Regions from separate parts of the Paenibacillus sp. FSL R5-0887 genome, predicted to be linked through region 1. Evidence: riboswitches for the same ligand, from Rfam matches in the RefSeq annotation. Region 1 holds a riboswitch; each other region holds the start of a gene.
The links. Region 1 has a riboswitch for cyclic di-GMP ahead of MKY14_RS27775 (NPCBM/NEW2 domain-containing protein). Riboswitches for the same ligand answer to the same signal wherever they lie in the genome.
Positions count from the first base shown of each region.

Region 2: linked by a shared signal. The riboswitch ahead of MKY14_RS01430 (DUF6612 family protein) and the one ahead of MKY14_RS27775 (NPCBM/NEW2 domain-containing protein) in region 1 are both predicted to bind cyclic di-GMP.
Region 3: linked by a shared signal. The riboswitch ahead of MKY14_RS24205 (transglutaminase-like domain-containing protein) and the one ahead of MKY14_RS27775 (NPCBM/NEW2 domain-containing protein) in region 1 are both predicted to bind cyclic di-GMP.

Region 1 covers NZ_JBBOCE010000002.1:2,230,086-2,240,715, forward strand. Annotated here, with positions in the region: gene MKY14_RS27735 (carbohydrate-binding domain-containing protein) at 1-597, shown strand, start outside; gene MKY14_RS27740 (TetR/AcrR family transcriptional regulator) at 662-1,294, opposite strand; gene MKY14_RS27745 (SDR family oxidoreductase) at 1,498-2,259, shown strand; gene MKY14_RS27750 (alpha/beta fold hydrolase) at 2,687-3,481, shown strand; gene MKY14_RS27755 (sensor domain-containing diguanylate cyclase) at 3,520-4,509, shown strand; gene MKY14_RS27760 (Crp/Fnr family transcriptional regulator) at 4,743-5,156, shown strand; gene MKY14_RS27765 (EAL domain-containing protein) at 5,347-6,195, shown strand; gene MKY14_RS27770 (hypothetical protein) at 6,312-6,878, shown strand; cyclic di-GMP riboswitch class I at 7,036-7,122, shown strand; gene MKY14_RS27775 (NPCBM/NEW2 domain-containing protein) at 7,381-10,630, shown strand, end outside.
Region 2 covers NZ_JBBOCE010000001.1:317,458-328,087, reverse strand. Annotated here, with positions in the region: gene MKY14_RS01460 (Crp/Fnr family transcriptional regulator) at 1-688, opposite strand, end outside; gene rd (rubredoxin) at 736-918, opposite strand; gene MKY14_RS01450 (NAD(P)/FAD-dependent oxidoreductase) at 947-2,161, opposite strand; gene MKY14_RS01445 (FprA family A-type flavoprotein) at 2,178-3,416, opposite strand; gene MKY14_RS01440 (CapA family protein) at 3,686-4,702, shown strand; gene MKY14_RS01435 (NADH-dependent flavin oxidoreductase) at 4,781-5,944, opposite strand; gene MKY14_RS01430 (DUF6612 family protein) at 6,057-6,905, opposite strand; cyclic di-GMP riboswitch class I at 7,023-7,114, opposite strand; gene MKY14_RS01425 (RNA polymerase sigma factor) at 7,319-7,837, shown strand; gene MKY14_RS01420 (DUF4179 domain-containing protein) at 7,821-9,434, shown strand; gene MKY14_RS01415 (Cof-type HAD-IIB family hydrolase) at 9,587-10,387, opposite strand.
Region 3 covers NZ_JBBOCE010000002.1:1,414,395-1,425,024, forward strand. Annotated here, with positions in the region: rRNA gene MKY14_RS24195 (23S ribosomal RNA) at 1-2,191, opposite strand, end outside; rRNA gene MKY14_RS24200 (16S ribosomal RNA) at 2,454-4,011, opposite strand; gene MKY14_RS24205 (transglutaminase-like domain-containing protein) at 4,378-5,187, opposite strand; cyclic di-GMP riboswitch class I at 5,201-5,281, opposite strand; cyclic di-GMP riboswitch class I at 5,356-5,438, opposite strand; gene MKY14_RS24210 (class D sortase) at 5,558-6,217, opposite strand; gene MKY14_RS24215 (GtrA family protein) at 6,320-6,727, opposite strand; gene MKY14_RS24220 (glycosyltransferase family 2 protein) at 6,714-7,694, opposite strand; gene MKY14_RS24225 (phospholipid carrier-dependent glycosyltransferase) at 7,792-9,570, opposite strand; gene MKY14_RS24230 (glycosyltransferase 87 family protein) at 9,560-10,630, opposite strand, start outside.

The DNA.
Region 1 (10,630 bases):
GATCAATTCAGCGATTCTGCTAGCAATATGCTAACGATTAGTGGAGGAACACTAACGGTCGATGCTTCAGGTGACGGGCTGGATTCGAACGGCTCCATCACAATGTCGGGTGGCACGGTTATTGTTAATGGACCTACCAATAGCGGTAACGGTGCACTTGATTTCGACGGTAGCTTTGAACAGAGTGGAGGAACTTTGGTGGCTGCGGGAAGTTCGGGCATGGCACAAGCACCGTCTGACACCTCTAGCCAACATGCAGTCAGCATGACTTTCCCTCAGACCCAGGAGGCTGGAACATTGGTTCATCTAGAGGACAGCGAAGGTAACTCGATCCTGACCTTTGCTCCTTCGAAGAGCTATCAAACGGTGGTGATTAGTTCACCGGATCTGAAGGACGGCGGTTCTTACACCCTCTACTCGGGAGGTACCTCGACTGGTAGTGAAGCGAACGGACTGTATACGGATGGTGAATATACAGGAGGAACAAAAGTAGTAGCGTTCGAAATTACAAGCAGCGTAACTTGGCTAAATGAATCCGGAGTAACAACCGCAAACACTAATCAAGGTCCAGGTGGCGGTGGAAACAGAAGACCTTAGGTTATAAATTGCATTCAAAAGCCACTCCAGCATTTTGGAGTGGCTTTTTTTAGTTTGAGATAAATTAGTCGCCGTTAACAGGGATGGAATTCTGTTTAATCGGTTGATTTGAAGTGTTGATGATCACATTATGTGAATTAAAAGACAGAATTTCAATCAGCTGCTCTGCCATATGGTTAGCTGTATATTTAAATCCGCCTTTTACCCACTCTATGATTAATCCAAATAGAGCATAGGCGGTATAACTGGAAAACAATTCGATATTTACATTGGTATTAGTGTTATTAACTGCGACTAAGTCCCGCTTGGTGAGCTCCTTTAAGAGGTCGCAAATCCTATTTTGGAACCCTGGCAGAACATTGGAATTTATAATGATGGTATAAAAATTAGAGTAAGAGACCACATGTTCAAAAATCTTGATGCTCGAGGTGGTCAGCTCACTAACTATAAATTTATCGGTATGAAGATAGGGTTCTTTATAAGCCTTAATTAAATCCTCCAACACATCATCAATTAGCTCATTTAGAAGTTCTTCTTTGGTTTGATAATGTTTATAGAAGGTTCCGCGGTTTAAATCGGCAAGAGTAACGATATCGGTTATCGTAATGGTGCGGAAATTCTTTTTTTCCATGAGTAATATCAATGCGTTTTTAAGCTCTTTACGCGATTTGCTAGTTCTCCGATTATTTTTAAGCAACAGAAGACCACCTAACTGTCTATTTTCTAATCCTATTTGAACAGAATCCCACGTTATATATATTTATGAACATTTGGTGTCCCATTTGTATATTGATAGTTAAATTTTAGAGGATTAAACTTGAGTAGTATAAATTTTAAGCGTTAAAGAGATTTTATATATTGATATTTACATTATAGATAAACGTAAAGGAGACTTCCAACATGAAACTTCAAGACAGAGTTGCAGTGGTTACTGGGGCGGCATCGGGTATGGGGAAATCTATCGCAGAGTTGTACGCTAAAGAAGGGGCAAAAGTGATTGTAGCCGATCTGAACCTAGAAGGTGCTGAACAAGTAGCCGCAGGGATCAATAGTAACGGTGGAGTAGCTAAGGCACTGAAAGTAAATGTTGCCCTGGTTGGAGATATTGATAGCATGATTGATACCGCTGTAAAAGAATATGGCACGTTAGATATTTTAGTGAATAACGCAGGGATTATGGATGGCTTTGAGCCAGTTGGTGATATTACAGATGAACGATGGGATCTTATCTTTGATATCAATACCAAAAGTGTAATGCGGTCCACTCGTAAAGCACTGCCTATTTTTTTGGAAAAAGGAAAAGGGGTTATCGTTAATACTGCTTCTACAGGTGGGGTAAGTGGTGCCCATGCGGGAGCAACTTATACTGCCTCTAAACATGCTGTAGTAGGCTTGACGAAAAACACAGCTTTTATGTATGCCAACAAAGGGATTCGTTGTAATGCTATCGCACCAGGAGCTACTGCCACAAACATCAGTGCTTCAATGAAAAATATAAATGAATTCGGCGTGAGCCGTACGCAATTAACACAGGCTGTGATCCCTCGTGTAGGTACACCTGAAGAAATCGCACAAGTTGCGTTATTCCTGGCTTCGGATGATTCCAGTTTTGTAAACGGAGCTATCATCGCTGCTGATGCGGGTTGGACTTCTGCATTCTAAATGTTGGTTGTCTACCTCTGCCTCAACAGTTTATCCACGGAGTCTTACGGACCCAGATGATGTTATTCGCAAATTTTCAGCCTTTTGAGAAGGAATTCGGACTCCAGAGACGCTATTTCATATAAATCGGCCCATATTTTGTGTTTTCGCGCCAATAGCTGCAGTGGAGTCCGATAGCAATTCAAATGTGGAATAATGGCGCATTTAAGGTCTTCTGGGTCCGCTAACCAATTTTTTGGGGCAAAATGTTATCGGATTGAACGCAGGGGTGCCCCAGCACGCTACCATTTTGCCAAATGATGACCCAAACGGGAGGCTACATAAAACTCCGCTAGAGATTAATCTAGCGGAGTTTTTTCTACGCTTGATATTTCCAGGGGAACCCTGCAAAATAGAGAGAATGCTAACTATAGAGGAGTTATATGAAATGAACGATGTTATGGTGCGGAATCATGTAAAAGTCATTGGAGCAGGAGAAAAAACTATCCTTTTTGCGCATGGATTTGGGTGTGATCAAAGCATGTGGCAGTTTATCACGCCATCATTTGAGAAAAAGTATCGAATCGTTCTATTTGATTATGTAGGCTCAGGCCATTCAGATTTAAGCGCATATACATCGGATAAATATCATACTCTCCATGGTTATGTACAGGATGTACTAGATGTTATCGAAACATTTGAACTCAAGGATCTTATTTTTATAGGTCATTCTATTAGCTCTATGATCGGTTTGCTTGCTTCAATCGAGCGGCCGGATTATTTTGATAAAATGATTATGATCGGACCTTCCCCACGTTATTTAAATGAGGGAGATGCTTATTTCGGGGGCTTTGAAAAAAGTGATATTACTGAGCTTCTGGATATGATGGAGATGAATTTCGCGGGCTGGGCTAGCTTTATGGCTCCACTTGCGATGAATAACCCTGACCCGATGTTGACTAAACAGCTGGAACGAAGCTTTATTTCGGCCGACCCTATTATCGCTAGAGAATTTGCGGAAGTTACATTTTTTTCGGATCATCGAGAAGATCTGCCTAAAGCGACAGTGCCTACACTCATATTGCAATGCTCGGATGATAGTATCGTTCCTATAGAAGTAGGAGAATATTTACATAGACATATGAATAATAGTACGCTCCGGTTAATGGAGGCCAAGGGCCATTATCCACATATTAGCCATCCCCAGGAGACCATTACTTTGATTAATGAGTACCTTGGGTGAGATGGAGAAGATTATGGTGTTGAAAGGATATTTAGACAATGGATGACCGGTTAAAATATGCGCCATGCGGATATGTTTCCATTACCCATGAAGGAATGATCCTCGATGTGAATCAAACCTTTTTGGATGGGATGGGATATCAGCAGGTTGATTTGGTAAATAAACACTTTGAATCTATCATGTCTACAGCCAACAAGCTTATTTTTCATTCATACTTCTATCCTTTTATCAATCTGAATGGACATGTAGAAGAGCTATTTATCAATTTGAAGGACAGCAAGGGGCAAGCCGTGCCTTACTTGTTAAATGGCAGACGCCTTGAGTGTGAAGGTGTAGAGGTCATTGATTGTATTCTCGTACAGATGGGCAAACGTATTGATTATGAGCTAGAGTTACGATCTGCGAAGAAGCAAATAGAAGAGGCATATTGGGAAAAAGATCAGGCGCTGGCAAAGCTCAAACAAATCCACCTGGAAATCGAGCAAAAGCAAGCTGAATTACTGGAGATGAATGCCGTTTTAGTAGAGCTATCTACTACAGACAAGCTTACTGGATTAAAGAATAGAAGGTTCCTGCAAGAAAAGCTGGAAGAACAGATTGCAGCGTATCACCGTGATCAGGCGCCTTTTTCATTATGTATTCTAGATATTGATCACTTTAAAAAGGTGAATGACACCTACGGTCATCAGATGGGTGATTATGTCCTGGAGAAATTGGCGAGTATCCTGAAGTCCCAATCTCGTAAAGAAGATATCGTAGCTAGGTATGGTGGTGAGGAGTTTATCCTTCTGCTGCCTAATACAGATTCATCGGATGCCACGGCTATAGCTGAGAGTCTACGACAATTCATAGCCAGCTCCACTTGGGAGATTGGCAGCATTACGGTAAGCATTGGCATAGCTACCTTTGAAGCAACTGATACAGACATCACTCTTCTGGAAAAAGCTGATCAAGCGCTTTACGTTTCTAAAGAACAGGGGAGAAATCGCGTTACGCATATTATGGATTTGAGTGAAAAGCTTCTTTAATTGGAGGCTTTTTTTGTTATTTATAAACGATACATCCTCTTTGCTCTAATTGCTCTAAAATGTCTGTTCCCTTCATGCTGTGATTCCATCTTAAATCCAGTTTCTCTAATCGTCCAAGCTGTAAAAGGGAATTCGGAATTTCATGAATGGATCTCCTTTGTAAATCGTATTGGCATCAAGCCTATGTGACAACGTTACGATAGAATATAACAGGATGATGATTTATTATCAGTATGTTGGCATACAAAACTATGGAATGTGGATCATGCCTACATTATCTATTCGGGGATTATGGCGATCTGGAAGTGATCCATCCCTCCAATATAAGAGTGCTGTCTGCGGTGGCTATGAATGATACTGTATTATTTGAGATTAAACATGAGCCTTTTAAGCAGATGCTTGCCGATTACCCGTTGATTAAGGAGCAATTGATGCTGCTGCAAATGGACCGTTTATTTTTATCGAATCGGTTATTATATGAAATGAAATTTCATGATGCGAGAGCGCGTGATATGATCGGAACGTTAAGGGAGACGGCTACCCTTGTGCTTAAAGATCTGCAAGAGCAAAAGATTATTGAGATTCAACATCAGCAGATCACCGTGTTAGACCCGGCGTATTTACTGGAGTATACGGATTTCGATTGAGAAGAGCCGTTCCGGGATCTTTTTCAGAGAATCGATTATTAAAGGGGTTATGAATGTGGCTTGTAATCATTGTGTAGTAAGAGAGCTGAATTTTCAAATCAAGGCTCATGGTGAGCTTAATCTTAGGGTTTTACCTGAGGTTATTCATCACTTGAGTAGAAGTAATACGATACATAAGGTGGAAGAAAATGTGATTACAATTAAGGAGGCTGGGGTGCGGGATTTTCTGGATTTCTGTATTGACCATATGGAGTCGGAGCAGCTTGAATTCCGTATAGATGACCAAACATGGAGACCTCTATCCGAATTACCCACTGTACTTGATATGGAGTGGATTGATGAGGTTATCACTAAGGGTCTTGTTACTTGCTACTTCCAACCGATTGTGAACGTAAGGGAAGAGATTTTTGCATACGAGCTCCTATCCAGATTTAAAAAAGAAGACGGATCTCTTATCTATCCTAATGAGATTTTTGCGGCGGCACGGAATCGTGGGCGTTTATATGCTTTAGACCGGTTATGTAGAATGACGGCTGTAAAATATGCTGCACCCTTAAATAAAAAAACGTTTATTAATTTTATCCCAACGTCGATCTACGCTCCAGAGTTCTGCTTAAGATCAACCGTTGAACTGGCCAATCAATTAGGCGTCGATCCTTCTCTTTTTGTCTTTGAAGTTGTTGAGACGGAGAAAGTGGATGATCTCGCTCATTTGAAAGCTATTTTGACATATTACAAGGACCGGGGATTTGAATACGCTTTAGATGATGTTGGTGAGGGCTTCAGCACGATCGAGATGTTATTGGAGCTTAAACCCCATTACATGAAGCTGGATATGAAATATGTTCAGGGTGTGTCCAGCGATCTGAACAAACAGAAAATAGCAAAGCAATTTTTAGAAAAAGCTTTAGAAATCCAATCCGTTCCTTTAGCAGAAGGTGTGGAGTTTAGAGAGGACTTTGAATGGCTTAAGCAGAGTGGTTATCAGTTGTTTCAGGGCTATTTATTTGGAAAGCCTGATCCTATTCCCAAACAGTAATCCTAATGAGTATATATCCGTCCAGAGGATGAGATGAATTTCAGGTCAGAGTCTGAGTACAGCCAACCCCCGGGGTTGTATAATTTAGGTAATTTGAAAAGGGGGACGGGATAGATATGAAATGGCATCAATTTGTAACGCGCTGGGCGGATTCTAGGGGCTTTGATGGACGAGAGATTGATTATCAATGGCCTTCTCCCTCATTTCCGGTCATCAGTATTCGCAGTAATCTAGGGCGATACTCAGGTCAGGCGTATGGCCGTGGAGGTAAACCCCGTGTGAAGACAGCCGTTGGATTAATCGCTATTGGAGATGTAGCTGTTGGCTTGATTTCCATAGGTGCGATAAGCGTGGGCGTATTATCCTTAGGAGCAATATCACTGGGAATGTGGTTAGCGATCGGAGCAATAGCACTTAGCTGGCTTGGCTTCGCAGTGGGAGCGATTGCGATTGCAGGCGTGGCTGTAGGAGCGATCGCAATCGCGGAAAAAGCGTTGGGGGCCATCGCCATAGGGGATACGGCATTTGGTGCGATAGCGATAGGCAGGATCGCTGGGGGTGCCATAGCTATCGGACAATGGGCATATGGTGTAATCGCAGTTGGCGAACATGGTTTCGGATTAATTCCCGTCACGGGCGATGTGTGGAATTGGTTCCGGCGTTTGTTTGGATCGGGGAGTTAAGTAGACCTACAGTCCTAAAGGATGCCCTTCTCTTCCGGGATAGTCGATAAATAATATCTATCACATAAGAAAAACTAATTGCAATTACCTATACTCATTTCATACCAATTAATCATGCGATCAGATCTAGGCTTATGTTACTCTTTGAATGTATTCGAAACTTCATAGGCAAACCTATGGAAATGTAGGGACGCAAAGCTATAGGGACTAAGGTTATCATAACTATTGTCAGCCAGCTGCCAAAGAGTGTGTAACGCTTTTTGTTAAAATATAAGAAAGTATAAGTTATAAAACTATACTTAATATCTTATATTTCTCGCTTAAACGCTTACCGTCCTTATAAGGACGCCGAAGGCGTTTATGCTTGTTAAGGTTTAATAAAAATTAAGTCTTAATTTTTAGGCGACTTTATACGCAATCAAGCTACTCTTTTGGGGTAGTTTTTTTTGTGCCCATTTTTGGGCACTGGAGAGATTCATATGACATCTGGGGGTAAGAAGAGATGAAGAAAATGATTGCGATCGCTACATCGGCGGCCATGTTGGCCAGTTTTTCGAGTGAGGCAGGTTATGCTTTAGCAAGTGAGGCAAGCAAGGTAAATGTAACAAAAACAGTGGCGCAAAGTAAGGTTAACTTATTAAGCAACGCCTCGGTTATTCCGTTTGAGCTGTACGGCAAGGATGCTCTAAATGCCTATAATGAGGTTTTTAGAATGAATCCAGCAAATATTAAATCCATCACAAATAACGGTGGCAACTACTCAGGCTCGCCTATAGCTAAGGCTATGGATGGGGATATGAGCACGCATTGGGAGACTGGCAAACCGAATAGTTCAACGTTTACGAATGAGGTTGTGTTTGTTTTCAATGAGTCCACTGAATTAAATAGAATGGTATACGCGGCTAGGCAATCCGGTGCTAAAGGTAAAGGTTTTGCTCAAGAATTTGATATCTACGGCTCCACTACCGATGCGGGTGATTTTACGCTCGTGTCTTCTGGAGAATATACAGGCTCAACCGGTGATGTAGTGGAGATTCAGTTCGCACCTACGGCTTTTAAGAGACTTAAATTTGTCTTCAAAAAAGCGAACCAAGATTGGGCGAGTGCTGCTGAGTTTTCTTTTTATAAAGAGGATAGTGTTTCTGCTAAAATGAAAAATTTATTTACAGATGATACCTTGAGCCAAGTTAGTGCTGCCTTTGATACGGCAGAGAAATTAACAGCTTTAGAGAATGAAGTGCAGGCACATCCACTGTATGCGCAGTTTAAAGAAGAGATAGAGAATGCAAAGATCCTTTTGGAGAACCATCAGGTAGAGGCAACGGCAGCCAAGGTTTCGAAGCTAAAAGGGTATGGAACAGCCTATGAAAATGCCTATAGCCAAGCTTATAGAATGCCGAATGCAAACGTATCAAAAGTAACGGTGAACGGTGGAAGCTACTCAGGTACGAAGCCTGAATATATGCTGGATGACCAGCCCACTACGCATTGGGAAACGAACAAAAACAATGATGCAAGCTTCACGAATGAAGTTGTGTTTGAACTAGCGCAAGCGGAAGTGCTGGACAGAGTAGCTTTTTTGGCTAGAGATAACCGCAAAGGATTCCCAGAGGCTTTTGAAATCTATGCATCAGAGACGAGTAAAGGAGAGACCTTCCAACTTGTATCTAGCGGAACCGCGATTAGTACCAATGACTTTCTGGAATTTAAATTCGAACCGAAGAAGTTTAAAAGATTAAAATTTAAGTTCACAAAAGCTAATATCAACAGACCTTTTGCGGCTGAATTTAGATTTTATACAGAAGATAAAGTAAGCGAAGCTGTAAATGGTATTTTCACAGATGGAACGATGAGTGCGGTTGTGCCTGCTTATAATAACGTTGCAAAAATCAATGCACTAGAGGAAGCGGCAAAGGTACATCCGCTCTATCCAATCCTGAAAGATTCTTTGGATTTAGCTAAGAAGCTAGTGAATGGTGAAGTTCAAACCGAAGGCACCATCATTGAGGCGGAACAACGTGGAGATATGAAAAAGCATGCGCAGGAAAACCTGAGAATTGGTTTTGGTACGAACAACCAGCCTACAGGTCTCGTTGCAATGCCTGGAGATACGATCAACGTTTATGTGGACGCAGCTTCTAACGATAAGCTACCTTCTTTAGTCTTTTCTCAACAAGAGGCCGCTTGGAATGTTTGGGCTAGAGGTGTGCAATTGCGTCCAGGTAAGAACATTATAACCGTTCCTGAATTTGCTACGAATAGTTATTATGTACATGAAGTGACTAAGGGCGGAACAGTGTATATCGTCAATCCATATACAGCTGAGGAACAAGGGAAAGCGCCATTGATCCGCTTCGAAGGTTTAGAAAAGATTCCTTTTATGACCAAGACCACGGATCCAGAACAATTCAAAACCTTCTTAATCACATACAAACAAAGACTGGACGAAGATAAAGCGGCTCATCCAAATGTTCAAGATCGTAAACTCATAGATGTGGTAGAAATGGCCAGCGATCATGTTATATTCACAGGAACGGCGACGGAGGCGTACAACAAATATATTACGCAAGGAAATAACCCGCTGGACACCGTAACTGGGTATGACACCTGGATGAAGAGCATTTTTGCCTTCTATGGCTTGGATGGCAGTAGCGAGATTCATGATGCCAAGCTAATTCGTGAGAATATTCGCTTGATGCAGCCTTATGGTGCGATGTATGCAGCGGGAGATCATACAGGGATCCAACTTGGAACAGTAGGAACCATGTTAGGTGATTTTAATAAAGCCTATCCGGGCTGGGGACTGAATCACGAAATTGGGCATCGCTTGGCTATGGGTGAACGGGAATATGGCGAAGTAACTAATAATATGGTGTCTATGTTTATGTCTGTCGCAGCGAATTCGATAGATAATCGTATACCGTATGAATCAGATATCTATAAATATGTCCTCGAAGAAAACAAAGTGGTTATGAATCAGCAGGGCTTATTTGCACAACTCGGAGCCTATTGGCAGCTGGAGCTGGCACATCCGGGATACTGGACAGAGCTGACCAAGCTATATCGGGAGCGGAAGGTCACCCTTACCAACGGTGACAATTCCAAGCAGCAGTATTTGGTGGAGTTCTCCTCCGAAGTACTGGGATTAGACTTAAGCAGCTATTTTGCCAGACATGGCTTCACTGTGAATCCTGAGACAAAAGCGAAAGTAGCCAAGTATCCGGTACCGCAAAAGTTATGGTATTTAAATAACTCGGTGATTAATTATGAGGGAACTGGAATAGCGGATAAAAATCTGGCCATTAAGGTTAATATCACACCTAACACCACGGCTAGAACGAACACGTTAAGTTTCAGTATAGATAAAGAGCTTAAGCAAGACTTTTTAGGATATGAAGTGTATAGAAATGATGTGTTAGTTGGTTTTACAGGAACTGACCAATTTGTGGATCAGAATGTAGATGCGAGTATCAACTATACGTACAAGATCGTCGGTTATGATAAAAAGCTGAACCCACTGCAGCCCGTACAGGTTAAAGCCTTTAAGCCAGCCTTGTCTGTTGAAGATCAGCTCACTTTAAAGCTTAATCAAACCTTTGATCCGATGAGCTATGTAAAAGCGGCTAACTATCTAGGAAACGATATTACTGCAGATGTCTCTCTGAAAGCCAATAACGTTGATGTAACGCAAAAAGGCAACTACGAAATTGTATATGAAGTGAAAAGCGAAGGGGTTACGGAAACGAAAACCA
Region 2 (10,630 bases), on a different contig from region 1:
AACCGGCTGGATCTATAATGAGCATTTGCTTGTTTCCGATTAGCTCAATAAGACCTGAATCTTCAAACCTTGAGAATTTTCTGCTAATAGTTTCGCGGGTGACCCCAACATAACTGGCCAGCTCTTCACGAGACAACGGAAGGTCAATATGAATATGAGTGCCACGCTGCTTACCATATTTGTCGCTGAGTTCCATGATCATATAAGCAATTCGTATTTCGGGATCTTTGGTCGCCAGGCTTTGCGCCAGATTTTCCGTATGGGCTAGTCTTTTGGTCACACTCTTCAGTAGTCTGAGCGAAATATCCGGATTATCCCTCATCAGCTGCTCCATATCCGTTCGGGTCAGCATGCAAATGTTAGTGTCTTTCAGAGCATAAGCACTGAAGTTACTCAGCTCATCGCTGTTAAAAATGCTCAGTTCCCCGAAAAAGTCTCCATTCGTCAAGATGTGCAAAATTTGTTCCTTGCCCTCAGGAGTTGTTTTGGATAATTTAACATGCCCTCGCTGAATAATGTACAGCGTATCTGACGGCGCCCCTTCCAGAATTAAAGGTTGACCTTTAGTAAACTTACGATGCTTGATCATAGCGCTGATCCGGGAGAGATCGTCATCGCTTAACGCAGCAAAAATAGGCACCTTGCGGGTACAAGGTTCAGCAGCGTATTGGCAAGAATACTCCTTCATAACTGTCCCCCCTGTTGTTCATTTTTTTGTACAACTCCTACTTTCCTTTAGGATACAGAAGTTTTTTTATCTTCAACCGGCGCAAAATGACTGGTATCTTCACCGCATACCGGACAGACCCAATCTTCAGGCAAATCTTCAAATGCAGTGCCTGCAACAACATCCTCATCGGGATCGCCTAATGCCGGATCATAGATATAACCACAGGGTAGACAAATGTATTTTTTCATCTTTATCATCTCCTAAAAAGTTAATAGTTTAGTTCAACCTGGTTTGTACTTCAGCCATAATCTCCTCGATGCTACTCCCGTTAACATCGATCCCCTCAAGGGAGATGCCATACTCTACAGCGGTTTTATACCCAAGAGAAGCAGCTGCACCTTGCCAGGATATCGCACCGATCATTGTGTTATCTTTCACATAGATACGCGTATACGCCCCATTGTCATCTCCGCTTACCGCCGTATCGCAACACTGTTCATCCACGTTGCCTATCGAAAATAAAGAGATACCAAAGGCGGTAAACAAGGTAACCGGAACAGCTCTACGATACGCCGTCAGATTGGCGACCATATTACTGCCGGCAATCCTGCCCTGCTCAATCGCTCCGCCCCACAGTCCTTCCACATACCCGTTAATTTCAGCCACATCTCCGGCTGCATACACATGCGGATCATTTGTTTGCATTTGTTCATTTACGATAATGCCCTGCCGGACTTGAATATTCGAGCCACTTACCAGTTTCGTATTCGGTACAATACCAATAGAGTAGACTACATGGTCACAGGAAAAATGAGATTGGTCGTGCAGCGTAATTCCGGTAACATACTCAGTTCCTGTTATAGACGCTACATCAGCTCGAAGAATAACCTTCACACCTGCTTGTTCAAGGTTCTCTTTAAGGAGCTGTGAGGATTTCTCATCAAGCTGTCTGCCCATCAACCGGTGAAAAGCTTCGATCACCGTTACCTGATATCCAGCTTCATGCAGCGCCCAAGCGGTTTCGATTCCCTGCACTCCCCCACCGATTACGGCTACATGGCTGCCATCCTGCAGGTTTTCTTTCAATCTGTCCGCGTCGTTCATATCCCGGAGGGTATGAACATTGTTCAGGGCGAAGCCCTCAAGGGAGATTGCACGATTCTTCGCTCCCATACACAATAAAAGCTTATGATAAGAAACACTCTGCCCATCTTCTGTCACAACTATTTGCCGGTCCGGGTGGACAGAACGGATTCGGGTCGAGGTTTTTACGGAGATACGGTTATCGCGGTACCATTTTTCCTTTTTAATCAGCACCTTCTCACTGTGCAGGTCGGTAAACAGCCCTTTGGTCAGCTTAATCCGGTTATAGGGCAGTTGACTTTCCTCCCCGAGGATCGAAATTTCCGATTCTGCGTCTTGATCACGGATGGCTTTGGCGGCATGGACGGCGGCTACTCCTCCGCCAACAATAACGTAATGTTTTGTCATCCTATGTTCCTCCTCCCTAAAATGAACTCAGCAGCAAATCCGAAACAAATTCAGCCGCATTTTTAATTTTTTGAACTTTCTCAGGCTCTTTCGGGGAAAATCTGATTCGTACAGGGAACTCTACATGTGTCATCCCCGTGGTTTTAATAACCTCAGATGTGCTTTGCACCGTCATGTTTGTTCCATTCAGATAATCCTGAATGACTTCAATGGCTTCACCACTCCAGCCGTAGGAGCCAAAGGCTGCAGCAAGTTTACCTTCCAGATTCATATTGTGCAATTCTTTCAGAATGTTCTCCAGGTTCCCAATCATGTCCGCGTATTTAGTGGAGCTGCCAATAAAGACCGCGTCCGCTGACGTTATGCTGTTCAGAATATCAGTGGCACTACTTTTATCTGCATCCCAGACCTCTGTCTCTATATTATTTTCCTGCAAGCAATCCTGTATGATTTTGGCCATCTTCTTGGTACTGTTTTTGATGGTGGTATATACGATGGTTGCCTTTTTTCCTTGCGTCGTTTCACGGCTCAATGTGGCGTACATCCCGATATATTTACGTATGTCCTTCCGGATCACAAATCCATGGGAAGGAGCGATCATCCGGATCTCAAGATCCTTAACAGCCTCTAACAGGGTTCTTACATATCTTCTGTGAGGATGAATAATTGCTGCGTAATAGCCCTCGAAATCTTCCGTAATATCAAACCCGGCTTCATCGCTGAATAGATTCTCCACCGCAACATGCGTGCTGAAAATATCACAAGGAAATAAGATTTGATCTTCGATACAATAGGTGATCATCGTTTCTGCGGTATGGAGATACGGTGTTTCTTTAAACAGCAGCATTTTCCCGCCAATATCCAGCTTATCTCCGTCTTTAACCACCAGGAAGTTCCGGCTATGAAGCTTGTACATTTCCTGCAATTCGGGAACAGCAATCTCGGTGCATACGATCGTGGCATTTGCAGCCTTGGCAGCGAGAGCTGCCAGTCCACCAGAGTGATCAGGCTCTGTATGATTAATTACAATGTAATGGATATCTAGAAGATCAATCATTTCACCCAGACACTCGGCATATTCACGTCCGAATTCCATGTCTACGGTATCAATGACAGTTGGCTTACCTGTTTTTAATAAATAAGAATTATAGGTAGTTCCTTTTGCCAGAATCAGGCGGTGAAATGGAACCTGGCGGTTATCGATTTTGCCTATCCAGTAAGTATCCTCGGCGATTTTTTTGAATTGTGTACTCATTTCTTTAACCTCCAATGTTTGATTGATAATGTTTATCAACAACCTTATTTTATTATGGCTGCCAAACAAAAAAGAGGATTTGAATCAAATTATAAAAGTTTGAAAAAAATGAATACCTTAAATTTAGACGATCTAAATAAAGTGATTATGCGTTGAGTCACATTTTAAATAAAAAGCCACACAAATGTTTGCACTTCGCCTTAAAGAAAGAATAACCCATAACAACTTTATGCCATATCCTAATGAAAATAATAAAAAGGTGGATATCCATGACTGAAATACAAATAGCTGCTGTGGGAGATCTAATGGTCAAACGTTATATTATTTCGGATGCTAAACAGCCTGACGGAACCTATTCGTTCAGCCCCCTGTTTGCAAAAGTAGCTCCTTATCTGAAACAGGCTGATTTGACGATTGGCAATCTCGAAACCACCTTTGCTGGAAGCGGCCCCGAATGCCGGAAAAGCCCCCGATCAGGCGGTCCGATATTCAAATGTCCAGACGAACTGGCCCCTGCACTTAAGGAAGCCGGATTCGACGTATTAGTAACGGCCAACAATCATTGCATGGATTATGGTGCCCCGGGTCTGGTTCGGACGTTACGAGTTCTGGACCGTAATGGAATCGACCACACGGGAACAGCTAAATCATTAGAAGAATCCAAGAGAACGCTTATTAAAAACGTCAAAGGAATTACGATTGGCATCCTCTCCTACACAGCAGGAACTAACCGAATTCCTGTACCAGTGAGTAAGCCATGGCTGGTTAATCGGATATCTACGCCCAAGATCATTCGGGAGATTCGAGATTTAAAAAAGAAAGTCGATCTAGTCTTGCTTTATCTGCATTTCGGAAGCGAATATCGTTACACTCCAAACAAGAGGCAAAAAGAGCTGGTCAATCTCTTTTTTAAAAATGGCGCCGACATCATACTGGGGTCTCACCCACATGTTCTTCAACCGTTAGCACTTCGTGGAAAAAAACAATTCGTTATTTACTCATTGGGGAATTTTGTTTCGACTAAACTAATGAATATTCCTTATACACAAAGCGGTATCATTCTTACGCTTAAAATAAAGAAGGATGAAAAAGGACACACGAGTATAACTAACGTAGGTTACATCCCGACTTGTGTAGATCGAAGAATAAAAAGCGGCAGGAAAATTACAGAGATCATCCCCATCCGCGACGCATTAAAGAGAAGCGACACCGACATAAAAACAGAGCGGCGAAATCTCATGAATCGAATGTTGAAACATACGACAACAATCTTAAAGAGGGAATAGAGTCGTTACAGAAAAATAACGTTCCGCGGAATTTACCGCGGAACGTTATAGATTTAGACCTCAAAACTGTGTTTGAGTTTAGCGTAAACGATCAGGCATCATTAATTTAAGGAATTCTAGAATACCATTCTCTACTACGAGTTCTTCTCTATCTTGATCAGCAAGTACTCTTCTGATGAGATCTTCTTTACCCTCCAGTACTTTACTTGTCCAATGAGGATCAATGATAAGAGACCGTCCTACTGCTACTAATTCAGCATTTGTCAACGTGTCCTCTGCGTCCTGTTTGGTACGGATATCTCCTACCCCAATTAAAGGTATACGGCCATTGATTTTCTCATTTACATATTGCAGGATTGATTTTTCTTTAAAATCTTCTGATGCAGATACTTTCTTGAAGTCCCCTAATGAAATATGCAGATAATCCAGCCTTTTATCAGCTAATTTATCAATGAGATAAAAGGTATCGGTGATTTTAATTCCAGGCTCTTCATATTCTTCTGGAGAAAAACGATACCCGACAATAAAATCCTTAACCTCTGAATTGTCAACGACAGCAATAACTGCATCCACTAATTGGTTAATGAAATTAAATCTTTTCTCTAAGCTTCCTCCCCATTGATCTTCACGACGGTTGGAGTGTGGAGAGAAGAATTGTTGGATTAAATATGTGTTTGCTCCATGAATTTCTACCCCGTCAAATCCAGCTTGAATAGCACGTTGAGTCGCTTTTTTAAAATCCTCAATTACACCGAAAATTTCATCTTCTGTTAATGCTCTTGGAATTTCTGCATTCGGGCGTTCGGCAGCAATGGCGCTGGAGGAAACGGGTTGTACGCCACGCAATATTTTTGAATCTGTCATTCTTCCTGCATGGAATAGCTGTAAAATAGCTTTTGTTCCATTTCGTTTAATAGTAGATGCTAATCGGCTAAGGCTAGGAATAAATTCATCGGAGGAAACACTAAGTTCACCTTCCCATCCTTTTCCACCCTCTTGTACATTTGCTGCCGCAGTGATGACCGCACCTACTTCGCCCGTTCTTAGCGAATAGTATTTCAATTCATCTTGTGTTACTACACCGTCATAAAAGCTCATTCGCGTGGTCATTGGAGCCATAACCACTCGGTTTTTTAATGTCAGCCCTCTGCGAAAAGTTAATGCTGTGTCTAGTGCTATCATCTTTTTCCCAACTTTCATTAAATTATATTTAGATAAATTATTATATACATGCGCATACATATAAATTACAGCAATGATTTATTCTTGTCAACTAATAAAGAACTGCTGTTGGATACAACAAAAAGCGCTGTTCCGCTGAACAGCGCTTTTCGCTCGTTATGAATCGTCCTTATTATTCTAGTTCGGCCGGTTTTACAATGGCTGCACCTTTATTATTTTTGGAATATTTAGCTTCGATTTTCGTGGTGTATGTATCTTTAGCTCCGTCACTTACCAGCACATAACTCAGATCGACTGTCAGCTTTTCCGTTTGCCAGGTCTTAGTATTGACGAATAATTTCCACGTTACACTTTTGGGTTGAACTGTCTCACCATCCCAGAGGTTCTCCTGGTCATAGAGTTTGATTATCCCCTTAGCTGCTGTCGGATCGGTTACCGTGAATTGTAAGACTGTTTGTGCGCCAGCAGTGCTGACTTTCATGGATTTTTTATAACTTTTGACCGAATCAAGCATGGAAACAGGATCGTATTGGCCTTTAGAGTAAAAGGCATCCCATTCCGTTTTCTCCAGTCCAAGCCAATATTGTGCATCAGGATCGATTGGCTCCCCGTCATCGTCGTAACCTTCATCTTCAGATTCATCGATCAGTTCACTTCCGTCTACAAGATAGTAAAACTCCTTGTCATTGGCATATAGACTGTACGATGTTTCTAAAAGACTACTAGCGACAGTGCCTGCTGCGGCAAAATTCGGCAGACGGTTGATATCCAGCTTCAGAGTGTTGGTGTTGCTGATACGCACCCCGCCGCTTTGAATATCCTGTTTTTTGGTCACATCCAGATGGAAATTCTTTATTGCTTTGGAGGCTGCCGTTACTTTGCTGATCATCTGATCCGCGGTTACTACTGTTGAGGTAGCTGCAGACACTACTCCTGGATTAGACATCCATCCGATCGTTCCGGACAGCAATAAAGCACCTACTGCCAAACTAGTACCTATTGTTTTGAAAAAACTGTTCATGTACTTCCCCTTTCGGCCCCTTGCGATAATGTAACGCCGTATAGGTCGAAATAATAAAAGAGCTCAAAATAGACTACATATTTTTAGAGCTATCCTTTATGCTTCATAAGACATCCCTATGGCGGCCTGGCGATCATTTCCTTCTGTCGAAAGGCTTTAGACCCATGGCTTTGTGTCATCATCTTTCGATGATTTTACCTTTAACGCGGACATTCAATTAGTTTTAATTAGATTACGGACGCATGTCCCACCGCTAATTTTATCATGGTTATAATTACCTGTAAACGACTTATCTTCCATTCGAATTCGCTATGATATTCAGAAGAAATACTACAATCAAAATGAAAAATGAACGATTACATACGCTTATAAGTCTTATTAATGAGAACAGCAAAGACAGGGGGTGCAGCAAAATGAGTGACCGGGAAATTTTCGAGCTCTATAAAGAACAAGTATATTATTTTTGTTACTACTTAATGAAAAATCAGGCAGATGCGGAGGATATTTCCCAAGAGGTATTTGTAAAAGTTATCTTAGCGGATAAGTCGAAGGTAAGAAACTTGAAAGCTTGGATTTTACGAATTGCTTCGAATGAGTGCAACAGTGTGATCAAAAGGCGTAAGACGGGGTGGATGAAAGAAGTACGTAATTATTTACTATCCAGGTCTGAGGAATCAAACCCTGTAGAAAAACGTTTGGATCGACAGGAAACTAAAAAAGAATTACAAGGGTTATACAGTCAGCTTCCCGACAAAATCAGAATGGTAGTAGTCCTTCGTTTTATAAACGAATTGACTGTACCCGAGATCTCTAAAGTTATGAGCATACCCGAAGGAACTGTAAAATCCAGACTGAACAAGGGACTTAAAATACTAAATAGAATGGGTGGAACCCAACTAAAGGAGCTGAATAGTAATGAGTCTGTATATTGAAAAAGATAAACATATTCCCCGACCGGATTATGATTTGATGTGGACTGCCATAGAACAAGAAGCTTATAAACGTCAAAGAAATCTGCATGCCTCCCAGAATACTCCTAGGTCTAATAAAAAGGTTATTCCTATCAGTATTGTCTTCTCTTGCCTCTTACTTGTAGCCATTCCTGTATTCGCTAGTATGACGATTAATTGGGATAAAATTGGTGGTCGAAGTGTGAGCAATGCATTAAATAACGGCATCGGTCAACAGTATAATCTTCAAACTTCCAGTTCAGGAGTAACAATGAATTTGAACGGTGTTGTAACTGATGGAGAAAAAATGAAAATGCTGTTATCACTTGATACTAAATCTGATCTATCCAAATATACTGGATTTGCTACAGAGGAAAACATCATGACTAATGAATCCGGTGCCAAGGCAAAGGTATACGGTTATTTAGAATACGATCCTGAAAGCCAGAAACTCATTGGAGTATATGAGACACCTGATACATTAAAGGATGATAAAAAGGACTACAGGTTTGAAGCACGGAATCTCATTTTTTACCGTGATCAGAATATTCCCTTACAATCTAATCATCAAGCAGGGGATACTATCGATACTGGAGTTAAGCAATATCCAAGCATTCAAATCGAATCCGTTCGACATGTTTCCAATCAAACCATTATCCGTTACAAAGTCGCTGCATCACCATCTGACTTAGGACGGGGTAATCCACATTTGGTAGTTAGTACTGGTGGTCAAAAGAATGAAGCAATTCCAACCATCATGCCTAACGAAGGATCGGATTTATTTATTGAACAGGTTTTCAATATAACTGAATCAGATTGGAAGGAAGCTAGTCTTCATTTTAGTTACATTGAAGAAGCGAAACGATTTTCAGGTACGTGGAAGTTCGATTTTAAAGCAGATGGACAAAAAGCAAGTGAGGCGATTTACACTAAGAAACTGTATAACAGTCCTGAATTTCAAGAAAAGACCGGCATAACCTTAGATCAGCTAGTGGTTACCCCTTTGGATATCCAAATTCTAATAGATGAAAATGATTCGCTTAAAAAAGGAATTGTCCACTATAATACCGCTCAGTTGGTTATAGGTGATCAAACAATCACTGGGGGTTGGAATTTGAAAGGAGATCATTCCGAAAGCTACCAGCATTTATTTCAATTCGAATCTCCGGAATGGTATAACGACTGGTCCGATGTTCCAATGAAACTTATATTAAAGGATGCTGTCATTGAGAAACGTGATACTACTAAGAATTGGATCACTATAAACAAACCTAAAGAAGAAAAGCAGTTCACTTCACTTGATGTCGATGGGTTAAAAATTGAATTCACTTACTATACTGAGGGCGAAAATTTGATTGTCGAATCAACATCCAAATCTTCTGGCTTCAAAAGCGTTAACCAAACTACGTTACGGATTAATGGCAAAGAAGTGGTGCCTGAAATTACACCTAAGGGCATGATATCTACAGGAACTAATATTGATAGCTACAAAGATATCCCTTTCGACGAAAAAATCGAACTGAACCCTGGTATCTATAAATATAGCGATCCTAGCCGGAACGAGGAAATTAAACTTTAATACAGGAAGTTAATCTATGTCCCGCCCTTTCTAGTTAATCCTAAGGGCGGGTTATTTATGGATAAAATCATTTCTGTTTATGTATCTCTTTTATTTCCTTCTCCACAAAAAAAGCATAGAACGGACTCAAGTCCGCTTTATGCTTTCCATTATTAAGATAAACAATATTTAACCAGCGCATCTCGCACACCATGCTCGTTGTTAGACCCCGTGACAGCATTCGCTGCCGCTTTGACCTCAACCGGAGAATTATCCATCGCAACGCCCATACCCGCGTATGTAAGCATAGAAATATCATTAAAATAATTACCGATCGAAAGAACATCCTCTTGCGGAATTCCCAGCTTCACAGCCAGATTCTTTAAGGCGTTGCCCTTGGAGGCTTCCGGATGCATCAAATCAACGAAAAATTCACCACTGCGCAAAATATTGTACTCATGGGTCCAAGTGCGCCATTCACGTTCAGCTTCGTCAAGGATTTCTGATTGTGTAAATACAGTAAACTTAACAACCGGTTCACGGAAATCTTCCCATGCTGGCAGTGTAGCCGGCACGATACGGAAGTGTTCATACATATAATTGGCTTCTTTGGTCAGGTTTTCTACATTATCTACATACATATCAAAAGCCGTATTCACATCATAATGAATATCATGCTTTCTACAATAATCAATATAAGGGTCAAGACCACGAGCATCCATACCGTATTGATGCAGCACTTCCCGATCTTTCACACGAACCGTTGCAGCTCCGTTATGACCCAGCACATAACCAGACAACCCCATTTCCTCCATAAAAGGAATCGAGTTCTGCGGACTGCGGCCGGTACATAACACGATTTGTCCTCCAAGACGTGTAACCTCAGCAATGGCTTCTTTATTCTCAGTGCTCAAGTGGTGATCATCATTCAACAGTGTACCATCTACATCTAGTGCAATCAGTTTGTATCTCATACTCCCACCATCCTTGTCTTTCTTTTTCTATATATATTGAACCTGGCTATTTGAGTTAAGTTTCAGTCGCAACTGCGGTGAATATTTGGACTTCCAGCCGCTGTTGTTTCCAGATTTCTTGATTTATACCGTTTACTAGTGGTTGAAATCCGGAAACAAAGGCGGCCGCTATCGCTCTTACAGTTCCAAATTTCCCCTCCGCCACTCCATTCCCTTATCCCAAGTTTCCAAATTCAATTTACA
Region 3 (10,630 bases), 820 kb from region 1:
CCACCGAAGCTTGCGCTCCGATTTCTACGGCTCCCACCTATCCTGTACAGATCGTACCCAAATTCAATATCAAGCGCAGTAAAGCTCCATGGGGTCTTTCCGTCTTGTCGCGGGTAACCTGCATCTTCACAGGTATTAAAATTTCACCGGATCTCTCGTTGAGACAGCGCCCAAGTCGTTACGCCATTCGTGCGGGTCAGAATTTACCTGACAAGGAATTTCGCTACCTTAGGACCGTTATAGTTACGGCCGCCGTTTACTGGGGCTTCGGTTCATAGCTTCGGGTTACCCCTAACCACTCCCCTTAACCTTCCAGCACCGGGCAGGCGTCAGCCCGTATACTTCGCCTTGCGGCTTCGCACAGACCTGTGTTTTTGCTAAACAGTCGCTTGGGCCTTTTCACTGCGGCCCCCTCGTGCTATTCACACTACCGGGGCACCCCTTCTCCCGAAGTTACGGGGTCATTTTGCCGAGTTCCTTAACGAGAGTTCTTCCGCGCGCCTTAGAATTCTCTTCTCGCCTACCTGTGTCGGTTTGCGGTACGGGCACCTTCTCCTGGCTAGAGGCTTTTCTTGGCAGTGTGAGATCATGACCTTCGCTACTATAATTTTCGCTCCCCATCACAGCCCAGCCTTAACGATGTGCGGATTTGCCTACACATCAGCCTCACTGCTTAGACGGACATCCATCAGTCCGCGTCACTACCCTCCTGCGTCACCCCATCGCTCATAGCGGATTACGGTGGTACAGTAATTTCAAACTGTTGTCCTTCGACTACGCCTTTCGGCCTCGCCTTAGGTCCCGACTTACCCTGAGCGGACGAGCCTTCCTCAGGAAACCTTGGGCTTTCGGCGGATCAGATTCTCACTGATCTTTTCGTTACTCATACCGGCATTCTCACTTGTGTAGTGTCCAGCGCTCTTTTCAGTACACCTTCAACCCCTACACAACGCTCCCCTACCCCAGATACATACGTATCTAGCCATAGCTTCGGTGGTGTGTTTAGCCCCGTTACATTTTCGGCGCAGAGTCACTCGACCAGTGAGCTATTACGCACTCTTTCAATGGTGGTGCTTCTAAGCCAACATCCTGGTTGTCTGTGCAACTCCACATCCTTTCCCACTTAACACACACTTGGGGACCTTAGCTGATGGTCTGGGCTGTTTCCCTTTTGACAATGGATCTTAGCACTCACTGTCTGACTCCCGGCAATAAGTATATGGCATTCGGAGTTTGACTGAGCTTGGTAATCCTTGCGGACCCCGCACCCAATCAGTGCTCTACCTCCACTACTCTTATACCGAGGCTAGCCCTAAAGCTATTTCGGGGAGAACCAGCTATCTCCGAGTTCGATTGGAATTTCTCCGCTACCCCCACCTCATCCCCGCACTTTTCAACGTACGTGGGTTCGGGCCTCCAGTGCGTGTTACCGCACCTTCACCCTGGACAGGGGTAGATCACACGGTTTCGGGTCTACGTCCACATACTAATTCGCCCTATTCAGACTCGCTTTCGCTGCGGCTCCACCTTCTCGGCTTAACCTTGCATGTTAAACGTAACTCGCCGGTTCATTCTACAAAAGGCACGCCATCACCCATTAATAGGGCTCTGACTTTTTGTAAGCACACGGTTTCAGGTTCTATTTCACTCCCCTTCCGGGGTGCTTTTCACCTTTCCCTCACGGTACTGTTTCACTATCGGTCGCCAGGTAGTATTTAGCCTTAGCAGATGGTCCTGCTGGATTCATACGGGGTTTCACGTGCCCCGCACTACTCGGGATCCGTCTCGGAGAGAATACAGTTTAGGTTACAGGGCTTTTACCTCTATCGCGGGCCTTTCCAGACCTCTTCACCTACCATATTCCTTTGTAACTCCATGTGAGACGTCCCACAACCCCTAAGAGCAAGCTCTTAGGTTTAGGCTGTTCCGCGTTCGCTCGCCGCTACTGACGGAATCACTATTGTTTTCTCTTCCTCAGGGTACTTAGATGTTTCAGTTCCCCTGGTCTGCCTCTACATTTCCTATGTATTCAGAAATGAGTAACTGCGAATTACCACAGCTGGGTTTCCCCATTCGGACACCCCCGGATCAAAGCTTGCTTACAGCTCCCCGAGGCAGTTTCGTTGTTCGCCACGTCCTTCTTCGGCTCCTGGCGCCTAGGCATCCTCCGTGTGCTCTTATTAGCTTAACCTTGATTTTTCCGCAGGAAAATATCATACGATGACATTCTCTTTGGAATCATCTCACTAATAACATTTACTTGTTTACACAAGTTGCTAAAAGATGTTCTAAAACGCAAATTCGTTTCGGTATCCAGTTTTCAAGGATCAAGTCTTACTTGAGAGCTTAAACTCTCAAAACTGAGCAACGAGTGAGTAACAGGCCTAAACCTGAGTTTTGGAAGCTTAGCTTCCGATTTGAATGTTCTCATTGCAGAGAACGATTCTCCATAGAAAGGAGGTGATCCAGCCGCACCTTCCGATACGGCTACCTTGTTACGACTTCACCCCAATCATCTACCCCACCTTCGGCGGCTGGCTCCCTTGCGGGTTACCCCACCGACTTCGGGTGTTGTAAACTCTCGTGGTGTGACGGGCGGTGTGTACAAGACCCGGGAACGTATTCACCGCGGCATGCTGATCCGCGATTACTAGCAATTCCGACTTCATGCAGGCGAGTTGCAGCCTGCAATCCGAACTGAGACCGGCTTTGATGGGATTGGCTCCACCTCGCGGCTTCGCTTCCCGTTGTACCGGCCATTGTAGTACGTGTGTAGCCCAGGTCATAAGGGGCATGATGATTTGACGTCATCCCCACCTTCCTCCGGTTTGTCACCGGCAGTCACTCTAGAGTGCCCAGCATTACCTGCTGGCAACTAAAGTTAAGGGTTGCGCTCGTTGCGGGACTTAACCCAACATCTCACGACACGAGCTGACGACAACCATGCACCACCTGTCTCCTCTGTCCCGAAGGCCGCCACTATCTCTAGTGGATTCAGAGGGATGTCAAGACCTGGTAAGGTTCTTCGCGTTGCTTCGAATTAAACCACATACTCCACTGCTTGTGCGGGTCCCCGTCAATTCCTTTGAGTTTCAGTCTTGCGACCGTACTCCCCAGGCGGAGTGCTTACTGTGTTAACTTCGGCACCAAGGGTATCGAAACCCCTAACACCTAGCACTCATCGTTTACGGCGTGGACTACCAGGGTATCTAATCCTGTTTGCTCCCCACGCTTTCGCGCCTCAGCGTCAGTTACAGCCCAGAAAGTCGCCTTCGCCACTGGTGTTCCTCCACATATCTACGCATTTCACCGCTACACGTGGAATTCCACTTTCCTCTTCTGTACTCAAGCCACCCAGTTTCCAGTGCGACCTCAGGTTGAGCCCAAGGTTTAAACACCAGACTTAAATAGCCGCCTGCGCGCGCTTTACGCCCAATAATTCCGGACAACGCTTGCCCCCTACGTATTACCGCGGCTGCTGGCACGTAGTTAGCCGGGGCTTTCTTCTCAGGTACCGTCACTCCGATAGCAGTTACTCTACCGGACGTTCTTCCCTGGCAACAGAGCTTTACGATCCGAAAACCTTCATCACTCACGCGGCGTTGCTCCGTCAGGCTTTCGCCCATTGCGGAAGATTCCCTACTGCTGCCTCCCGTAGGAGTCTGGGCCGTGTCTCAGTCCCAGTGTGGCCGTTCACCCTCTCAGGTCGGCTACGCATCGTCGCCTTGGTGGGCCGTTACCCCACCAACTAGCCAATGCGCCGCAGGCCCATCCCTCAGTGACAGATTGCTCCGTCTTTCATTCTTCTCTCAGGAGAAAAAAGAAATTATCCGGTATTAGCTACCGTTTCCGGTAGTTATCCCAGTCTGAAGGGCAGGTTGCCTACGTGTTACTCACCCGTCCGCCGCTAAGTCATTTTGAAAGCAAGCTTTCAAAATGACTCCGCTCGACTTGCATGTATTAGGCACGCCGCCAGCGTTCGTCCTGAGCCAGGATCAAACTCTCCAATTAGTATTGAAAAGAGCGATATGCTCATTTTGAAACATCTGACGAGAAAATTAATTCTCTAATTTGGATTTCACTTGCGTGATTTCCTACTCACTCGTTGTTCAGTTTTCAAAGATCAAGTTCTCGTTGGCGCCGTTTAATGTCTCAGCAGCAACTCTTATAATATATCATGTTGTTTTCAGAAATGCAAGCTTTATTTTTCGAAGCTTTTTATCAGCCTCGTCTATATCGCCTGTACGCTGTCTAACAACGCTTACCTATAATACCCCAACTATTAATAGAAAAGCAACCCCTAATATAAAAATAAACAACTAGCTTAATAATTAAGCTAGTTGTTTATTTAATAGGGTTATATTTCTAGCGACGAACTTAATAGTATTTTGCCGCAGTATATTTGCTTGAGGCTTTAATTAAATCGGTTTTCTTATCACTCTTTGAAAGTCCTGCATCCACTGTAGTATCAATGGTAACCCACTTCCCATTAAGCAACACTTCGTTCCAGGCATGATATTGCGTAACGTAGCTTGTATTCCCCATTACCAACTTAGCAGGAACATCTACACTCCGCAGCATTGCGGCAAAAAGAGAAGCGTAATCATAGCAAATCCCTTTTTTAGTAGTCAATGTCTTATCGATGCTTGGAATATAATCAGTAGTTACACTATTAGCAAGAGAGTAATCATATTGTACATTCGCAACTACATAGTTATAGATCGCTTTAACTTTCTCTTCGTCTGTTGTTTTGCCTTGTACTAATTGTTTAGCTTTGACAATCGCTTTATCAGAAGAACTCCATTTCACATTCTGTACGGAGCCCAAATATACGGAATTCGAGTCACTCATGGTTACGTCTACTACTTCGGAATATAACGCTTTGTATTTATTGCCGGTTGTATTCTCCAGAACAGAAACCTTATAAGTCCCATTTCCTTGTTGCAAAGGGAAGTCCTCAGCTTGTCCAGAAGCATACAAGTTATATGTATAGCTGCTGTTATCTTTGGTGATCATGAGTTTGATTCTTTTATCTTTCGGAATATCATAGTTAATACCAATAACACCTTGAGCCACTTTGGATGTAATCAACCAGCTGGCATCTGCACTTGCAGCTTGAGCTGTACTTACCGGAACTGAAGTCATTAGGACGAACAACGCCACCAGCATAAAATAAACCTTTTTCACGGATAAAACTCCTTTCGGTAGCTGGCTGCCATCCTTTCGGGAAGGCCCTTTAGCTTTGCGTCCCTACCTTTCGATAGGTTTGCCGTTATCGTATAAGCTCTATCTGTTCTAGCTTTACTAGATATAATTGATAGAATCCATTTGAAACAAACAAAAAAAGCCTCTTCATTCGGTAGCTGGCTGCCATCCTTTCGGGAAAAGGCCCTTTAGCTTTGCGTCCCTACCTTTCGGAAGGTTTGCCGTTATCGTGTTTAGCTTTCATAGTATAATACTATCATATTTATAGTTGTGAACAAGACCTAATTTACTAGATTACCCATTATTTTATAAATATCTCCCGGTATTTGTGTTTTCTTGTCATTCACTATTCTCATTTTGTTAATTTGGCATGAACAATCAGCCGATGCGTTGGATTCACTAGCGGATCACATGTAATCAGAGTAAGAATCTTATCCTTGTCATTCCCGTCAAGAACGGAGACATCACTCGGATCTACAACAGAAATATCGTATACCTCATAGTTAAACACCTGATCACTAGTCTTTACCGTGATAACATCCCCCACAACAACCTCATTCAATCTGTTAAACAAACGACCCGTAGTTCGAGCCCGATGCGCCGCGATTGCAGCATTCCCGATCTCTCCAAGGGGTGCCGTTTCTTTCATATGGGCTGCAGCATGTTTCATATTAGCTTTTGTAGCCCCTTCTAATACAGGCAGCTTCAAATCAATCTTATCGATTTCAATTAGTGCGATTACTTTGCCACCGACTTCAATCTCCGGTTCAGGCTTTTCTGTCTCTTGGGGTTGGGGCTGTGCCTGGGCATCCAGAACCGATTCCTCTGCTAACAGCTGAGTAACTTCAGCATACCTGCTCCTCAGATCTGACTGGGGAGTACTATCGGCAGTGCTTAGTTCAGCCGTTTCTAATAACTTCTCCTGCTGCCTGTCGTTGTACCATTCGTTAGCTGTCGGATATAACATGATAAGTATCCCAGCCAGTATGAGTAGATAGGAGAATTTACGCAATGTTATTCACCTCCGTATATTGTTTCTATGGTTATATACAAATCAAGCAGAAACAGCTACTTGCCTTTAAGCATAGCAACTCCTTCTGCCTGAAATTAATGTTTAAAATACCCATTTACGACTTCCAAAGAAATTGATGATCACCGTGATAAAGGTAACCAGCACCTTCGAGATCAAGACTTGAATACCTAGTTTGTCTGTCAACAGATGCATTAGCAGCAGTGATATTCCGAGCACTACCAGATTCAGCACGATAAACTTGACCAGCTGCACGCGGTCGAAGCCTTCTTTATTCCCCCGGTTGCGATCACGAAAGGTAACTTTTTTATTCAAAATAAAGCTATTCGCCGTGCCTGCACTATAGGAGATCACCTGCGCCAATGCGTATACCATCCCTAGTGAATTCAACAATGTAAAAATCACAAAATCAATAAGCGTATTGAGCAAACCTACGGCATTAAATTTGAGGAACTGTATGAATGCAGCGCGCAAGTTCTTATCTGACATCATTGTGGTCCTTCCGGCGGTCCAGTTGTTCTTCGTTCTGGTAGCCTTTAGTCTCACTAACAATATATAGCGGTCTATCTTTAGACTCGTCATAAATCCGTCCGATATACTCCCCAATCACACCCAACAGCATCAGAACGATACCGTTAAAGAGCAGATTAACGCCTACAATGGAAGCCCAGCCCGGAACCGTCCAGGAGGTAAAAAATATCTTTTGAAACAAGACGAAAAATAAATAGAGAAAGCTAGAGAATGAAAGGAAGAATCCAATATACGTAGCAATCTTAAGCGGCTTATGTGAAAAAGAGGTGATGCCATCTAACGCAAAACGAATCATTTTCTTCAGCGGATATTTGGTTTCTCCGGCAAAACGTTCTTCCCGTTCATATTCCACCATAGTCTGCTTGAAGCCAACCCAGCTCACCAAACCTCTGACATAGCGGTTCTTTTCTTTAAGTCCCCGCAGGACATCACATACCTTACGGTCAATAAGACGGAAATCGCCTGTATCCGTAGGAATATCCACACTTGTCATACTGCTGAGCAGGCGGTAAAAAAGCTTCGCGGTGACCTTTTTGAACATCGTTTCTCCGTGGCGCTTCAGGCGTTTCGCATATACAACGTCGTAGCCCTCTTTCCACTTCTCGATCATTTGCAGAATGACCTCCGGAGGATCCTGAAGATCAGCGTCAATAACAACAACCGCTTGACCTTCGGCATAGTCCATGCCAGCTGTAATCGCTACCTGATGTCCGAAATTACGCGAGAAGTCAATCAGCTTGACATGCTCGTCTCGTTCACAGATCTCCCGAATCATCTGGGCGGAACGATCACGACTGCCGTCATTGACGAAGACCAGCTCATAAGTATCGCCGCACTCGTCCATTACTTTTTTCAAACGTTCATAAGTATGGCTAATTACTTGCTCCTCATTGAACATGGGTACAATCACACTATATCTGGCTTTCACCTTTATTCCTCCTACAAGCTTTTTGGAGCGTTACATCCATCTACACTTCATAATAACGCTGCATGCATAAACTTATTTTATAGATTTTTATTAAATCCTAGAAAACCCAAGTAGGGAACCAACGCAGCATATCTTTCACGTAATCTCCACTGACCTGCATCCCTGACAGTACCGGGTAGAAAGCGATAAAGAGCAGCAAAGCAACGGCTACATAGACATACTGTACGTAACGGGCCTCAGGGAATTTACTATCCAGCAACTTCATTATATATACAATACCAAGAATCATAAATGGTACCATAGCAAAATAATGGTAAATAAATGTTTCTCTTGGGACAAGCATCCACGGAACATATTGCGAGAAGAAGGCGATCCAGATCATGTAGAGGTTCTTATCTTTACGTTTCAGCGTAATCCACAGCGTTGCCAGCATCGCAAAAATACCCGTCCACCAGATAAGAGGATTCCCCATAGTCACTATACTGCTGACCTGACCTTCCGGCAAACCTTCACCGCCGCTAAAGAACCAGACCGGTCTCTTCATAAACGGCCATTGCCACCATGAGGAAGCAAAAGGATGTGTAGCTACAAGCTGGCTGTGGTAGTTGTACATATTCTTTTGGGAATCAATCAAACCTTTTATAGTGAAGCCCTCTGCTGATGCAGATAACCCCGGCACAAAAGATAAGCTATAAATAATTACTGGAATAATTACAAAGAACCCGATACAACTAGCCAACGTAATAATAGTCTTTTTCCAAAAAGAATCTACTGCTTCACGACAGGTGCCCAGCAATTCCTTGTCTTTAATCTTCCCCTCTGCCAGCAGGCGTCCGGAGGCTTGGTATTCTCTGTAGCGTTCAAAAAGGGAGATAGCCAGCATAATGGCCAGCCCTGCTCCTCCATAGAGCACAATCCATTTCGAAGCTACGCCGATTCCGAAGAATAAGCCAGACCAGAATAACGGAATTAATGTTTTTCTTAAAGGCTGCTTGTAGAAATTCATTGTGTAATACCGCTGCATAAAATAGAACATCAACATAATGAAGAATACTCCGTATACGTCAATCGTGGAGATTCTTGTCTGTGTGAAATGCATGAAATCCAGTGCAAACAATCCTGCCGCGAGGGCGGCGTATTTGCTTTTCTTAAACAAACGCAGCGCCATTACATATATAAGAGGTAACATGGCAACTCCGAACAAGGTTCCGATAATACGCCAGCCGAATGGATTGACTCCGAACAGCTCCATACCTATGGCAATCAAAAGCTTGCCAAGCGGTGGATGCGTATTCTCGTAAGGCACTATCCCGTGTGTATATTCATAAGCTGTTCGCGCATGATAGATCTCGTCAAAATAAGTGCTATTCATAAAGTTAGAATATTTCGGAATGAGCGACTGCTCGTCAAAAAGATTGGCCGCTGCTCCTCTTTTAGGTACTGCGTTAGCATCCGGTGTCACACCGGCAATAGGAAGGGGGATTCTTTCTCCCCCCTGCTCATAAAAGGCCATTTCGTTCAAAGTGAACCCTGGAGAGGTAACTGTAAACTTCACATATCTCGCAGTAACGTTCAGGGGTTGGCTTTTCCAGATGAAGACATTCCCGACATCCTCACTGACATCCATCGGACTGCTCCAGACCTCAGGATTGTCGCTGAATTCCAGCTTGAACTTCCCCGTGCCCACGCCTCCAAAGATATTGACCCGTTCCAATGGTTTACTCTGCCCCAAATCTACATAGAAGCTTTCACCACTGGCAGCAGGCTCCCATAAGGTCTCTGGAGATTTAGTAGAGCCAAGATTATATAAAGCAAGCGCTGCGTAAACGGCCGTAATAGCTATTATGCATATCCAATCTATACGCTTAAACTTCATCGTTAAATCGCCCTCCCTTCTGATGCGGTTTAATTTGCCCGACAACTCTCAAATCTTCTTCATATTGTTCTTCCGGTGTAATTGGTGCTGGAAGAGGTTTTATTCCCTTGCGGACATACACATCGTATCCGATATTCAGCATATAAAGCAGTAATGCTAGATTAGCTATAGCAGTCACTAATACGATTCCGTCTGCACCCGGGCTAACATCTGCATTCAGGTGGGATAAGGTGTACGCCACATTGATGTATTGCGTTAAGCTGAATCCGAGAAATAGCGATAAAAAGCGGCGGTCCCGACTTTCTATATAAGTAAACAAACAAAGAATAAGAGCAGGGAACATATAACGTTCATGCATTTTGGTGCCAAGCACAAAGACCACTACTATAAGCACCATCCCGATAAAATAGGATTTGGTCAGGTCCAAGCGATCCTTTTTAAAGGAATAAAATGCCGCAACAGCTACAGCCACTAAAATAAATATGAAGCCCCATACACGGTATGGAATGCCAAGCCAGGTTAGATCAAGGGATGACCACATCGGATCAGTCAGTGCATACAGATTAAATGCATTCACTGAAGAATACGGATAGGAAGATAACGTACTCTTGTAAAGATCAATAATCCCTACCAGACCTCCGTTATTCCAGAAAAACGGTGCCGCAAGCAATCCGAAGATCCCTAATCCATACAAAGCTCCGAATCCAAGCTGCTTCCAAGCGCGGTGATGATAAAAAGCAAACAATAATACCGGCGTGAATATCAACGCTTGCGGTTTAATTAGCGTCGCTAAAGCAAACAAAATTGCGGAGCGAACAAACTTTTTGTTCGCAGCGCCATGGATACTGAGCAGCAGGAAGATCAAAAAGAATGAATCTGCTTGTCCCCAAGCCGCTGAATTAATAAGTACCGCTGGATTAAACAGAAACAACAACATTAAGCCGAAAGCTATTCCTGTGCCGAGTTTTTTGCGTGACATTTGATAAATGAAGTAGCCGAGCACCAAATCAGAAAGGATCGCAGGGAGCTTGAAGAGCAAATTCTCTCCAGCTGAGCCCTG